DNA from 3 places in the Mesorhizobium sp. M0954 genome. Region 1 is predicted to be linked to each of the others. Evidence: predicted binding sites of a transcription regulator. Region 1 holds the regulator's gene; each other region holds the start of a gene.

Region 1 (4,860 bases):
AACCTGCCTCACTCCGAAATCAAGGTCCGGGTCAGCGGATGGTCTGGATCGGCCAAACCGTCGATGATGTTGAAATGATGCCGGCCAGGCTCGACCACCGAGCTGGTCGCGGTACCCAGGCCGATCCAGATGTTGGCCAGCAACGCGCTCTGACGCAGGAATTCGGCGCGCTCGCCGCCGCCGGCCCAGCAGGTCAGGCGGGCCTTGTCCATCGGGCGCAGCAGCACCGGACTTTCGGCCTGCGCCTCGGCCTCATCGATCGCCAGCGTCTCGTTCATGCCGGTGCGCATGATCGGGCGCAAATCGTGCACCCCCGAGATCGACACCACATGACGAACGCGCCGGACCACTTCGGTCGCCAGCGGCGTCGTCGCCGTAACCATCCGGCTAACAAGATGGCCGCCGGCCGAGTGCCCGGTCAGCATCAGGGGCCCTGCAACGATCGCCGCCGCCTTGCCGATCGCCGCGCCGACCTCCTTGACGATGCCGCCAATGCGTATCTGCGGACAGAGCGTGTAGGACGGCATCGCCACCGCATAGCCGCGATCAACAGGGCCAGCGGCAAGATGCGACCAGAAATTCTTGTCGAATTCCATCCAGTAGCCGCCATGGACGAACACCACGAGTCCCTTGGGCTTGATGGGAGGCAGGAAAAGATCGAGCCGGTTGCGTGGGTTGTCGCCATAGGCCATGTCCAGCCGCGCCCTGCCCTCGGTCGAAAGCACGTCGCGGAAAATCCGCGCGGGCTCGATCCAGGCCGCCGGCCAGCGATCGCTGCCGGCTATGTTGGCGCCGTTGGCATAGGCGTTGTCCCAATCTGCAATGTGACGTTCGAACACCCTGCGCCCTCCCTGGCATATGGCCTTGCAGCGTAGCCGTAAGCATCGCGCGGCGCGTCGTCGCCAGCCTCACGATTCCAGCTCTCGCATCAATCTCAAGTGACAGCTGCTTTGATGGCGAAGCGCGCATCCTTCCACGCACTGGTGTGCAGGATGTCCTCAAGCACTTTGACGGCCTGCCAGACATCGGCATAGCCAACATAGAGCGGGGTGAAGCCGAAGCGCATGGTCGATGGCGCGCCAAAATCGCCGATCACGCCACGTTCGATCAGCGCGCGCATGACCTGGTAGCCATGCTCATGCATGAATGAAATCTGGCTGCCGCGTTTTTCCCCATCGCGCGTGCTTTCGAGCGTGAGCCCGTAAGTGCCGCACTTTGCCTCGACAAGCTCGATGAACAGATCCGCCAGCGCGATGCTCTTCTTGCGCACCGCCGTCATGTCGACATCGTTCCAGATGTCGAGCGCGCCCTTCAGCGTGCGCATCGACAGGACCGGCTGCGTGCCGCACAGAAACCGGCGGATGCCGGTGCCGGCCGCATAGCCTGGCTCGAAGGCGAAGGGCCGTGCATGGCCCCACCAGCCGGTGAGCGGCTGCTGGATGTCGGAAAGATGCCGCTCAGCCGCATAGATGAAGGCAGGCGCGCCGGGGCCGCCATTCAGATATTTGTAGGTGCAGCCAACGGCAAAATCGGCGTTTGCCTTGTCGAGCTCGACTGGCATCGCGCCGGCGGTGTGGCAGAGATCCCAGACGATCATCGCCCCGGCTTCCTGAGCCCTGCGCGTCAGCGCCGGCATGTCGCGCAGTTCGCCCGACTTATAGTTGACGTGGTTGACCAGCACCACGGCGGTGCGTTCGTCGATCAGATCTTCGATGGTCGGCGCGTCGACCCCCGAGAGGCGCAGCAGCGTATCTTTTCGCGTCGAAACCACACCCTCGGCCATGTAGAGGTCCGTCGGAAAACTATCGCCCTCGGCGACGATGACCTGCCGCTCCGGTCGCATGGCCATGGCGGCGTGCAGCAGCTTGTAGATGTTGACCGATGTCGTGTCGCAGACCACTGTCTGGCCGGCCGCGGCACCGATCAGGCGCCCGAGCTGGTCGCCAAGTTCAAGCGGCATGTTGAACCAGCCGGCCGTGTTCCATGCGCGGATGAGATCATGCGACCATTCTTCGGTCGCGGCCTTGTGCAGTTCATCGAAAGCGGTACGTGAAGCAGCTCCTAGCGAATTGCCGTCGAGATAGATCACTCCTTGCGGCAACACAAAGCGGTCGCGCATCGCGCGCAGCGGATCCGCGGCATCCATCGCCTTTATGGCCACGAGATCGGGAATTCCTGTCATGATTTGTCTGCTCCCCCAAGATCCAACGCAACGCCGGACACGCATCGACTGTTCTTCCATTACCTGGTTGCGCGCAGCAAGGCTCCACCGGCGAGAAGCAGCCTGACCAGGCGGTGGAAACTGGGACTTAACCCGAGGTTGGCGTTTTGAGTTCGTTTCGTTCACGGTGCATCGACCAAACCGCACAGTCGATAAGGGTTCAATTCCGTGCCTTTTACCGACCGACGGCCGATGCCAGCGCCGCCTTCTAGGAGGCCAGAAGGGCGCAAACGAAAGCAGAATCAAGGCGATGAGGCTCGCGGCGGTGAAAATGCGGTACGCCGGTAGGGGACGTCGTTTGTTTCCCGAGCCTTAACGCATTCATTAAACTTTAAACAGTTGCGGAACACAACTGGAACAGATAGTGTTTGTTCTGGGTTTGTTTTTCTGATTCTGTTGGGGGTCGCTATGCTGACACGCAAACAACACGAACTGCTTATGTTCATCCACGAAAGGTTGAAGGAAAGCGGTATCCCGCCTTCATTCGACGAGATGAAGGAAGCGCTCGACCTGGCTTCCAAATCCGGAATCCACCGGCTGATTACGGCGCTGGAGGAGCGCGGCTTCATTCGCCGTTTGCCCAACCGGGCCCGTGCGCTGGAGGTGCTACGCCTGCCTGACTCGATCGCCCCCGGCCTCAATGCGGCACGCAAGTTCTCGCCGAGTGTCATCCAGGGCAGTCTTGGGCAAGGCGCCCCTCGGCAAGGCAAGCCGACATCGTCGCGCGTGCCCGCAGCCGGAAATGACGACGATGTCGTCGCCGCCGTTTCGATCCCGGTGATGGGCCGCATCGCTGCCGGTGTGCCGATCGACGCCATCCAGCACCAGACGCATTCGATTTCGGTGCCGCCGGATATGATCATGGGCGGCGAGCATTATGCGCTTGAGGTCAAAGGCGATTCGATGATCGAGGCCGGCATTTTCGACGGCGACACGGTGATCATCCGCAATGCCGATACGGCGAGCCCCGGTGAGATCGTGGTGGCACTGGTCGACGAGGAGGAAGCGACGCTGAAGCGGTTCCGCCGCAAGGGCGCCTCGATCGCCCTGGAAGCCGCCAATCCGGCCTACGAGACGCGCATCTTCGGACCAGACAGGGTCAAGGTGCAGGGCAAGCTCGTCGGACTGATCCGCCGCTACTGAGCTCCGCCCTTGGCGCCGGCTTTGGGGTTGTCGGCCCGGCGGTATGGCGGCAGGCCCCGTGCCGCGCGTGAAAATTTCCGCTGCACGTGCCAGGGCCGGTATGATTTTTCGACGGCGAAGCGGATCTCGGCGCGTGTTGCCGCTTGTGGATCGAAATAGACGGCGGCACTTCCCGCGCGCGCCAGTTGCCGTTTGGTGACGACGAGGACCAGCCGGTCGTAGTAGCAGGGGTTATGGGCGGTGGCGTCGTCGATGACGATCAAGCTGGCAAAGGCGCAGGCTGGCCGCGCAGTATCGCGGTCCTTGGCTTGCGCGATGATCGCGCCGGATGGATGCCTGGCAAGGCAGAGGCCGTCCGTGCAAATGAACGGCATGCCCGGCGGTAGGTCGGCCGGATCGGCAATGTCGAATTGCGGGTCGTTCTTTCCAGGTGTTTCCGGCGCGACGATAGCCTCTGATGTGAGCGCGCGTTTCCAGTTGTCGATGGTGAACTCATTCGGGCGTGCCCGGTTGACCGCGAGTTCACCGCTGCCGATCGGCAGCGCGACCAGCCGTGCGTCCTCCGAGACCAATACGTCGGGTATGCGTGTCTGCGTTGTCGTCAGCAAGCCGGCGAGCGCAAAAGGAAGTGCCGCCAGCCGCAACCACGTCGTCGCCATGCTGGCAATGACGAGGGCGATCGTCACCAGAAGGACGGATCTCAGCGAAATCAGCCCGACCGCATCGATCGGCGAGCGCTCCGAGATCCACCCGGACAGGGCGATCATCGCCGTCAGCCCCTTGCCCATGACATAGAGAAAAGGGCCATCCGCACCGAACGGCATCGCCAGCGCGCTGAGAACGGCGAAGGGCATGACGACCAGTGACACGATGGGCATGATGGCCAGATTGGCGAACAGGCTGAGCGGCGCCACGCGCTGGAAATGCCATATGGCGAAAAGCGCCGTGGCGCTCCCTGCAATGATCGAGGTCATCGCCAGACCGCACATGCCCAGCAGGACCTTTCGAGTGGCAAAGCGTAGCGGCGACTGCCGCGGCGGCGGCGTGGTGGCCCTGCCGGCGCGGTAATCGGACCAGCCTGCATAGGCGCCGACAAGGGCCGCCGTCGCGGCGAAGGACATCTGGAAACTCGGACCGACCACCTCGTGCGGCGACACCAGGATGACCGCGATGGCCGAGATCGCCAGGTTGCGCATGGTGAGCGCGGCCCGGTCGAACAGCACGGCGATAAGCATCACCGCCAGCATGATGAAGCTGCGTTCGGCCGCCACGACAATGCCGGAAAAGACGAGGTAGGCCGCAATCGAAAAAAGCGCGGCGGCCGCGGCATATTTCTTGACCGGCCGTCGCGATGAGAAATCGGGAAACAGCGCGAAGGCACCCCGCAGCAGCGCCATGATGGTGCCGGCGACCAACGCCATATGCAGCCCCGAGATGGAGATGATGTGGTAGATGCCGGTGCGCCGCATCGCTTCGTTGATCTCCTCGGGAATGCC
Region 2 (4,860 bases), on a different contig from region 1:
CGCCGCTCGGTGCTTTACGTCCCGGCTTCGAACGACAAGGCGCTGGCCAAGATCCAATCGCTGGCCTGCGATACCGTCGTCATCGATCTCGAGGACGCCGTCGCCCCGGCCGACAAGCCTTCCGCGCGCGAAAAGCTGGTGGCGATTTTCGCCGGCCATTCCAACCGGCGCTGCGAGATGGTCGTGCGCATCAATGCGCTGTCGAGCGAGTGGGGCGGCGCCGACCTGCTGGCCGCGGCAAAATGCTCGCCCGACGCCATCCTGCTGCCCAAGGTCGACACGCCGCGCGACATTCTCGAGGCCGGCGACGTGCTCGACGACAATTTTATCGCCGACGAAGTCAAGCTATGGGCGATGATCGAGACGCCCAAGGCGCTGCTCAACATCGGGCCGATTGCCGAGCTCGGCCGCGATCCGGGCTCTCGCCTGGTTTGTTTCGTTGCCGGAACGAACGACCTGGTCAAGGACACCGGCATTCTCGCCACGCCCGACCGGCGTTATCTCGTTCCATGGCTGATGCAGATGGTGCTCGTGGCGCGTGCCGGCGGCCTCGACCTGCTCGATGGCGTCTTCAATGATTTTCGCGATATGGACGGGTTTGCGCGCGAGTGCACGGAAGCGGCCGCCATGGGTTTTGACGGCAAGTCGCTAATCCATCCGGCTCAGATCGAAGCCGCGAACCGCGCCTTTGCACCGTCGCCCGAAGCAATAGCCGAAGCGCGCGCGGTCAAGGATGCCTTCGCGCTCGCCCAAAATACCGGTAGGGCGGTAGTTGCGCTGAACGGCAAGATGGTCGAGCGGCTGCATCTGGCGCAGGCCGAAAAACTGCTGGCGAAGGCCGCCGCTGTTCGCGCATGACTAACGCAACTGACGACAGGATTGAAGAATGAAACTCTACCGTTTTCTGTCCGGTCCGGACGATTCCAGCTTCTGCCACAAGGTGACGGCGGCGTTGAACAAGGGCTGGCACCTGTTCGGCTCGCCGACCTATGCCTATGACCAGGAAGCCAAGACCATGCGCTGCGGCCAGGCCGTGGTGAAGGACATCGAGGGCCAGGAATACGGCCCCGACACCAAGCTCAGCGACTGGTAGGGAGGTTCGCTGAAGCGCTCGTCCTTCGTCATCCTAGGGCGTAGCAGTCGCGAAGCGACGTCGCGGAGTACCCTAGGACCCATGCCGTTACCTCTGCCGAAGGGCACGGCGGATCAGGATTAGTGTGAGCTAACCGATCGGGATAGCCCCGTTACCCAGAACGGGATGATGAGCGGTCGGTTCTGCGCCGCCGGCGCACTGCATCACTATCACGGCATGGATCCTGGGGTCTGCGCCGCGTCGCTTCGCTCCTTGCTCCGCCCCAGGATGACGAGGAGCGGGGTCGCTCACTCTGCTGCTTCCTCGATCTTCTCCATGTCGTCGTCCGACAGGCCGAAATGGTGGCCGATCTCGTGGATCAGCACGTGGGTGACGATGTCGCCCAGCGTTTCCTCGTTCTCGGCCCAGTAGTCGAGGATGGCGCGACGATAGAGGGTGATGCGGTTCGGCCCCTCGCCGGTCTGCGGATTCCAGCGCTCGGCGATGCCGCGCCCCTCGAACAGGCCGAGCAGGTCGAAGGGCGTTTCCAGCGAAAGGTCGTCCATGATCTCGTCGGTCGGGAATTCGGCGATCTGAATGACGATCTCGCCGGTCAACTTGCGAAAGTCCTCCGGCAGATGGGCATAGGCCTCCAGCGCCAGGAGCTCGATTTCCTCCATCGTTGGCGAAAGCTGGTCGTGCCAGATGCGTGTTTGGTAGATGCGAGCCATGCTTTGTCCTTTGATCCCGGCATATAGGCTTTCAGGCCGGACTCGGCAAATGGTCGGGCTGGAGTGCCCGTGCCATGCCCCCACTACAGGAATAAATTCCCCATGACTCCGCTTGACTCTTCGGGCGACCTCTGGAATCCTAGAGAACATAACAGGAACAAGTGTGAGTGGAAGCTGACCGTCATGGCGACAAGCGCCGTGGCGCGGGAGACTGTTTTTGCCCTGCGCCGCCAGATCGCGAAGATCGAAGGGACCTTGCCCGAGCGCCTGGAGGCGCCGGCCAGTTCGTCGTTTGACGCGGATGTCCCTCGTCAGAGTCTGACACCCTCTCGGCATCCGACACCCGCTCGGAATCTGACCATTGTCCGGCGCGGCCTTGCCGTGGCGCCGCCCGATGCGTTTTTGCGCACCGGCGCCGAGCGCCTCGATGCCGCGCTGAGCGGCGGCCTGCCGAAGGCGGCGGTGAGCGAGTTTCATGGCGCCGCGACCCGCGATGCCGGGGCCGTTGCCGGTTTTGCCTTGTCGCTCGTCAGCCTGATCCTCAGCCAGGGGCCGCAATTGCCGGTGCTGTGGATCGGCACATCCGAGGTTTTCCGCGAGGCCGGCTTTCCCTATGCCAGGGGGCTTCACGCCTTCTTCGGCATCGAGCCGGAGCAATTGCTGTTTTCCGAGGCGCCAAGGCTGCTCGATGCGCTGTGGATCGCCGAGGAGGCTGCCCGGATGACGGCGCTGGCCGCCGTCATCCTCGAAATCCGCGGCAGCCCGCAGCGGCTTGACCTCACCGCGACGCGGCGGCTGCACGCCCGCGCGCAGAGTGCGGGCCGGCCGCTGTTCCTGCTGCGCCAGGCCGGCGAGCCCGAACCGACGGCAGCGCCCGTCCGCCTCATCCTGTCGGCGGCACCGGCGGCAACGCGTAAGACGCTTGCCGGGCCGCTCGCCGGCTCGATCGGCCGGCCCGCCTTCACCGTCGCCATCGGCAAGAGCCGCACGGCTTTGCCCGGAAAATTCACACTGGAGTGGAACCCCGATGAACGCATATTCGAAGAAAGACGGGGCGAGCAAGGAAGGTCTCAGGAATGGGCCCCAGAACGGCCAAAGAATCCTATCCTTGTGGTTTCCGCATCTCGCCGCCGAGAGGATCCTGCGGCAGCGTCTGGGGCGGTCCTGGCGTTCCCGGCCGTCGGATCACCTGCCGCTGGTGATCAGCCATCGCCAAGGGAACACCCAGCGCATCGCCGCCCTCGACGAACGGGCCGAGGCGCTTAATCTGAAGCGCGGCATGGGCATAGCCGACGCACGCGCCATGCATCCCTCGATCGACATCGTGGAGGCCGATCCGGAGGCCGACCGGCGCCTGCTCGAAGGCCTCGCCGACTGGTGCGACCGCTACACCCCGCTGGTGGCGCTTGACGGGACCGACGGCCTCTATCTCGACGTCACCGGCTGCACCCATCTTTTCGGCGGCGAACGCTCGATGCTGGATGATATCCTGTCGCGTTTTTTCCATCAGGGCTTCGATGTCCGCGCCGGGCTTGCCGCCACGCCTGGTGCTGCCTGGGCGGCGGCGCGGTTTGCTGGCGACCGCATCGTGCCCGATGGTGGGGAGGAAGCGCTTCTCGCGCCCTTGCCGCTGGCGGCGCTGCGCATCGACCCGGAGGTACGCGCCAGCCTCGAAAGCGTCGGCCTGCGCACGGCGGGCGCCGTCATGGCGGCACCGCGCGCGCCGCTGGCCCGCCGCTTCGGCGCATCGCTGCTCTTGCGCCTCGACCATGCGCTTGGCCGCCTCGAGGAGGCCGTGTCGCCGCGCCTGCCGGTGGCACCGCTTTCGGTCGAGCGTCACCTTGCCGAGCCGATCATGCTGACCGAGGACATCGAGCGGCTGACCGGCATGCTGGCGACCACCTTGAAGAGCGACCTCGAGCGTCGCGGCGAGGGCGCAAGGCGGCTGGCGCTGCTGCTTTTCCGCGTCGATGGCGGCGTCAGCCGCATCGCCGTCGGCACCTCGCGGCCTCTGCGCGAGCCGCGGCTGATCCAGAAATTGTTCCACGAAAGGCTTGCCGCGCTCGAACAGGATATCGACGCCGGCTATGGCTTCGATCTCGTGCGCCTTTCGGTGCTGACCGCCGCCGCCTTCGACATGCAGCAGGCCGACCTTGCCGGCGAGACGAGCGACGACGGTGCCGATATCGCGCTTTTTGCCGACCGCATTCGCGCCCGGCTCGGCGAAGGCGCGGTCTTGAAGCCGGTCGCCGTCGAGAGCCATTTGCCGGAGCGCGCCGTCGCCACCCTTCCCTTCACGGAGGTGCCGCAGAGAAGCTCGCCGCCGAAGCAGCCGGACAAGGCGAAGGACGCTCCCACGACCGTCTTCCAGCCGGAACGGCCGATCCGGCTTTTCCGTTCGCCCGAGCCGATCGAGGTGCCGGCCACCGAAATGCCGGAAGGCCCGCCTTTGAACTTCCGCTGGCGGCGCGCGCTCTATCGGGTCGCGCGCGCCGAAGGGCCGGAGCGCATCGCGCCGGAATGGTGGCGAGGGGCGGCGGGACGAGAAGATGCCCCGACCCGGGATTATTTCCGCATCGAGGATGCCGACGGCCGCCGTTACTGGCTCTATCGCCAGGGGCTTTACGGCGCCTCGCAGCCCTCGCCGCGCTGGTTCATGCATGGGATCTTCGCATGAATGCGCTGACGGCCAACCCCTATGCCGAATTCGGCATCCAGTCGAACTTCTCGTTTCTGCGCGGTGCCTCGAAACCGGAGGAGCTGGTGGTCGCGGCAAAATTCCTGGGGTTTTCGGGGATCGGTCTCGCCGACCGCAACACGGTGGCGGGCGTGGTGCGCGCCTGGCAGCAGGCCAAGGTGGAGGGTGTTTCCTATCATCCCGGCTGCCGCCTGGTTTTTTGCGACGGCACGCCGGACATCCTCGCCTACCCGCAGGATCGCAAGGGTTGGGGTCATCTCTGCCGCATGCTGACGCAGGCCAATCTGCGTGACGAGAACGAAAAAGGGGCGACGCTCCTCAAACAGAGCGATCTTCTCGAATGGGGCGATCTCCTGTCG
Region 3 (4,860 bases), on a different contig from region 1:
CACCAGCTCCGGCCAGGTCGGATCGTAGAGCCAGAGTGCCGTCCCGCATTTCGTGCAGAAGTTCCGCTCGCCCGTCGAGGTCTCGCGTTGCGGGTGCTCGTCGTCCTCGATCTCGGCGCGGTAGACGCCGAGATGGCGCTTGCCCTGGATTTTCAGCGTCTCGTAATCGGCGCCGAGATTGATGGCAAAACCGCCGCCGCCCTGCTGCTTGCGGCAGATCGAGCAGTAGCACAGCATGAACGGCACCGGCGTGTGGCTTTCCACCTCGAAACGCACGGCATTGCACCGGCAGGACCCTTTGAGCAGAAGCGGCATGAGAAACTCCGACGAAAGTGATTTGCACTTTGTCAGGATGGCGCCGGTTGCGGCGATGACAAGGGGAAATCCGGGTGACATGATCGCCGCATGGACAACGAGCGCATAGAAGAGCTTTTCGAAGGCCTCGGCCCGGTCAGTATCCGCAAGCTGTTCGGCGGCAAGGGCATCTATTTCGACGGCGTCATCGTCGCCATCGTCATCGGTGGCGAATTGATGCTGAAGGCCGACGCCGAAAGCGCCCCGGAATTCGAAGCGGCCGGCTGCCGGCAATGGACCTATACCGGCTCGCGCCACGGCAAGCTCGTGTCGATGCCCTATTGGAGCGTTCCCGACAGCGCGCTCGACGATCCCGACGAGATGGCGATCTGGGCGCGCCGCGCCTACGAGGCAGGACGGCGCGCCGGCAAATAGGCTGCGTCATGCTTCGGCAATTCCGGGCCGCACTTCATGCCAGCTCCCGCGCGTCAGGCACGAGCGCCAGCGCTTCGGCAAAGCTGGCGCTGGTGAAGGCGGCGCGCTCGTCGGCGAGCATCGCGGCGGCAACGCCTTCGCGCAGCGCTGCGCGCAGCGTCAGGCCGCGCAGCAGGGCAGCGATCGTGGCGCCTGCCAATGCGTCGCCGGCGCCGGCAGCATCGGTCCGCTTTTGCAGCGGCGGTGGCGAGATCGAGAACGCGCTCAATTCGTCGAAACCGAGCACTGGTTCGTCGCCGGCGGTGATCACGCCGCTTTTCAGCCCGGCGCGTCTCAGGCCGTCGACGATGCCTTGATCGATTTGGACGCCGGCGAGCACGCCGGCCTCGGGCCGGTTCATGAAGGCCATCGCCAGACGGTCGAGCACCGGCGTCAGCCGCGCCGCTTTGTTGGGCGAGACCGCAAGCGCAAACACCGGCTTGCCGGCGGCGAGTGCCGCCAGCCGCTCCAGCGCGGTCGACGGCAGGTTGGCGTCGCACAGCACCGCGTCGGCCGAACCGATCGCTTCCCGCACCTTGGCGCGGCGGATCTGCTTGGGAAGCGCCAGCTCGTAGAGCACCATGTCGGCAAGGCCGGCGATCAGCCCGCCGTCGCTGTCGATCAGCATCGTATGGCTTGGCGTTGCTCGGTCGAGGAACACCGCCGACAGGTCGGTAATGCCGGCCTCGGTGACGGCGCGTAAGACCGTGTCGCCCAGGGCATCGCCGCCGCGTACCGAAAGCAGCGAGGCCGAGGCGCCGCGTCGCACCGCACAGCGCAAGGCGTTAAAGACGGCGCCGCCGACATGCTCGCGCATCGTGCCGGGATTAGACGCTGCTGGCACGAAGGCGCCGGCAACCCGGCCGCGCCGCTCGATATAGGCGCCGCCCACGGCCAGGATCGTCGAGGATTTGATCATGCCGTCAAAATGCCCTTTAGCTGTTGCCCGGAGAGACTAGGTCGCCGGGCGGAACCCCGCAATCGCGGGTCCGATTCGGTTGGTGACGGCAACGGCGCCGCATGCGAGGCGAGACACATCGGAAGCGATAATTGCGAAACAAAAATAGAACAAATAGCGATATACGTTATTTTTCAAATCCTTGGTGCTCATTGACAAATGAGAACAAATGAGGTACATTCTTTTAAGGATTGCGGGATTGTCCGGCCTCCATTGACGACCACGGGGTGATGTATCATGGCTCAGAATTCTTTGCGGCTTGTAGAGGACAAAGCGGTGGATAAATCAAAGGCTCTGGATGCGGCGCTGTCGCAAATCGAGCGTGCCTTCGGCAAGGGCTCGATCATGCGGCTCGGCGCGAACGAGCAGGTCGTCGAGATCGAAACGGTGCCGACCGGCTCGCTTGGGCTGGACATCGCGCTTGGCGTCGGCGGCCTGCCACGCGGCCGCATCGTCGAGATCTACGGGCCGGAAAGCTCGGGCAAGACGACGCTGGCGCTGCACACGGTGGCCGAAGCCCAGAAGAAGGGCGGCATCTGCGCCTTCGTCGATGCCGAGCACGCGCTCGACCCGGTCTATGCCCGCAAGCTCGGCGTCGATCTCGAAAACCTGCTGATCTCGCAGCCCGATACCGGCGAGCAGGCGCTGGAGATCTGCGACACGCTGGTGCGCTCCGGCGCCATCGACGTGCTGGTGGTCGATTCGGTGGCGGCGTTGACGCCGCGGGCGGAAATCGAAGGCGAGATGGGCGATTCGCTGCCCGGCCTGCAGGCCCGCCTGATGAGCCAGGCACTGCGCAAGCTCACCGCCTCGATCTCGCGCTCCAACACCATGGTCATCTTCATCAACCAGATCCGCATGAAGATCGGCGTCATGTTCGGTTCGCCCGAGACGACGACCGGCGGCAATGCGTTGAAATTCTATGCCTCGGTCCGCCTCGACATCCGCCGCATCGGCTCGGTCAAGGATCGCGACGAGGTCGTCGGCAACCAGACCCGCGTCAAGGTCGTCAAGAACAAGCTGGCGCCGCCCTTCAAGGTGGTCGAGTTCGACATCATGTATGGCGAGGGCGTCTCGAAGACCGGCGAGCTGGTCGATCTCGGCGTCAAGGCGGGCGTGGTCGAAAAGTCGGGCGCCTGGTTCTCCTACAATTCGCAGCGTCTTGGCCAGGGCCGCGAAAACGCAAAACTGTTCCTGCGCGACAATCCCGACACGGCGCGCGAGATCGAGCTGGCGCTACGGCAGAATGCCGGGCTGATTGCTGAGAAATTCCTTGAGAACGGCGGCTCCGAAAGCAGCGACGACGGTTTCGAGGACGACGCTGGGGTGATGTAGGGCAAGCGACGCCTCGCTGAGCCTCAGCCAGGTTTCGATTTGATGTTTTGATTTTGAGTTTGCGTAATCGATGCGTTTCGAACCGCCGGCCCATGGCCGGCGGTTCGCGTTTGACGGCGAGGCAGACGCATTTCAAGGCGCTGGTGAAAGCCGGGATTTGAGACCATTTGGTGTTTCTGGACAGGCTGCGGTGCGACCGCTAAAAGGCCATGTCTATTTTCCGCCGGCAGCCGGCGGTTCTCTCGAAAAGGCAGTATTCATGAGTGGCGTCAACGAGATCCGGTCGGCATTTCTCGACTATTTTCGCAAGGAAGGTCACGAGGTCGTCGCGTCAAGCCCGCTGGTGCCGCGCAACGACCCGACGCTGATGTTCACCAATGCCGGCATGGTGCAGTTCAAGAACGTTTTCACCGGTCTGGAGAAGCGGCCGTATTCGCGCGCCACGACTGCCCAGAAGAGTGTTCGCGCCGGCGGCAAGCACAACGACCTCGACAATGTCGGCTACACCGCGCGCCACCTGACCTTCTTCGAGATGCTCGGCAATTTCTCCTTCGGCGACTATTTCAAGGAGCGGGCCATAGAGCTTGCCTGGAACCTGATCACCAGGGAGTTCGGGCTGAAGAAGGACAAGCTGCTGGTCACCGTCTACCACACCGACGACGAGGCGGCCTCGTACTGGAAGAAGATCGCCGGCCTTTCGGACGATCGCATCATCCGCATCGCGACTTCGGACAATTTCTGGGCAATGGGCGACACTGGACCTTGCGGGCCGTGTTCGGAGATATTCATCGACCGTGGCGAGCATATCTGGGGCGGCCCTCCTGGCAGCCCCGAGGAGGATGGCGACCGTTTCCTTGAATTCTGGAACCTGGTGTTCATGCAGTACGAACAGGTGACGAAGGACGAGCGCGTCGACCTGCCGCGTCCGTCGATCGACACAGGCATGGGCCTCGAGCGCATGGCATCCATCCTGCAAGGCGTTGAAAGCGTCTTCGAAACCGACCTGTTCCGCCACCTGATCGACGCTGCGTCGTCGGCGCTTGGCAAAGGTCCGGATGCGGGCACCGTCGCATCGTTCCGCGTCATCGCCGACCATTTGCGTTCGTCCTGCTTCCTGGTCGCCGACGGCGTGCTGCCGTCCAACGAAGGACGCGGCTACGTGCTTCGTCGCATCATGCGCCGCGCCATGCGCCACGCGCAGTTGCTCGGCGCCCGCGATCCGCTGATGTGGCGCCTGGTGCCGGCACTGGTCCGCGAGATGGGCCAAGCCTACCCGGAACTGGTGCGCGGCGAACAGATGATCACCGAAACGCTGAAGCTTGAGGAAACTCGTTTCCGCAAGACGCTGGTGCGCGGCTTGGGCTTGCTTTCCGAGGCGACGGAAAAGCTGGCCTCCGGCGACATGCTGGATGGCGAGACAGCGTTCAAGCTCTACGACACCTATGGCTTTCCGCTCGATCTGACGCAGGACGCGCTGCGCCAGCGCAACATCTCGGTCAACCTTGCCGGCTTCACCGAGGCGATGGAGCGGCAGAAGGCGGAGGCGCGCAAAAGCTGGGCTGGTTCCGGTGAGGCCGCAACCGAGACGATATGGTTCGCGGTGCGTGAGGAGACCGGCGCCACCGAATTCCTGGGGTATGAGACCGAGCAGGCGGAAGGCCTCATCCAAGCGCTGGTCAAGGACGGCAAGACCGTCGACAGCGCCGGCAAGGGCGACGCCGTTGCCGTGGTTGTCAACCAGACGCCGTTCTATGGCGAATCCGGTGGCCAGATGGGCGATACCGGCGTCATTTCGGGCG

What was found. Region 1 encodes LexA, which represses DNA repair genes until DNA is damaged. Its sites were predicted from a motif close to TGTTCNNNNTGTGTTCNG; they were not measured.
Region 2: a site for LexA is predicted at 1,946-1,963, ahead of NKH93_RS24730 (ImuA family protein). Genes of this name have one in related genera too.
Region 3: a site for LexA is predicted at 1,822-1,839, ahead of recA (recombinase RecA). Genes of this name have one in related genera too.

What each region holds. Positions count from the first base shown of each region.
Region 1 covers NZ_JAMYNR010000012.1:185,787-190,646, reverse strand. The annotation lists gene NKH93_RS18640 (molybdopterin molybdotransferase MoeA) at 1-1, shown strand, start outside; gene NKH93_RS18635 (hormone-sensitive lipase) at 9-839, opposite strand; gene kynU (kynureninase) at 935-2,182, opposite strand; gene lexA (transcriptional repressor LexA) at 2,630-3,364, shown strand; gene NKH93_RS18620 (ComEC/Rec2 family competence protein) at 3,358-4,860, opposite strand, start outside.
Region 2 covers NZ_JAMYNR010000021.1:87,172-92,031, reverse strand. The annotation lists gene NKH93_RS24745 (HpcH/HpaI aldolase/citrate lyase family protein) at 1-858, shown strand, start outside; gene NKH93_RS24740 (DUF1737 domain-containing protein) at 887-1,093, shown strand; gene NKH93_RS24735 (metallopeptidase family protein) at 1,381-1,803, opposite strand; gene NKH93_RS24730 (ImuA family protein) at 1,987-3,069, shown strand; gene NKH93_RS24725 (DUF6504 family protein) at 3,002-4,480, shown strand; gene NKH93_RS24720 (error-prone DNA polymerase) at 4,477-4,860, shown strand, end outside.
Region 3 covers NZ_JAMYNR010000007.1:141,160-146,019, forward strand. The annotation lists gene NKH93_RS11925 (GFA family protein) at 1-315, opposite strand, end outside; gene NKH93_RS11930 (TfoX/Sxy family protein) at 406-729, shown strand; gene NKH93_RS11935 (PfkB family carbohydrate kinase) at 764-1,687, opposite strand; gene recA (recombinase RecA) at 1,964-3,061, shown strand; gene alaS (alanine--tRNA ligase) at 3,321-4,860, shown strand, end outside.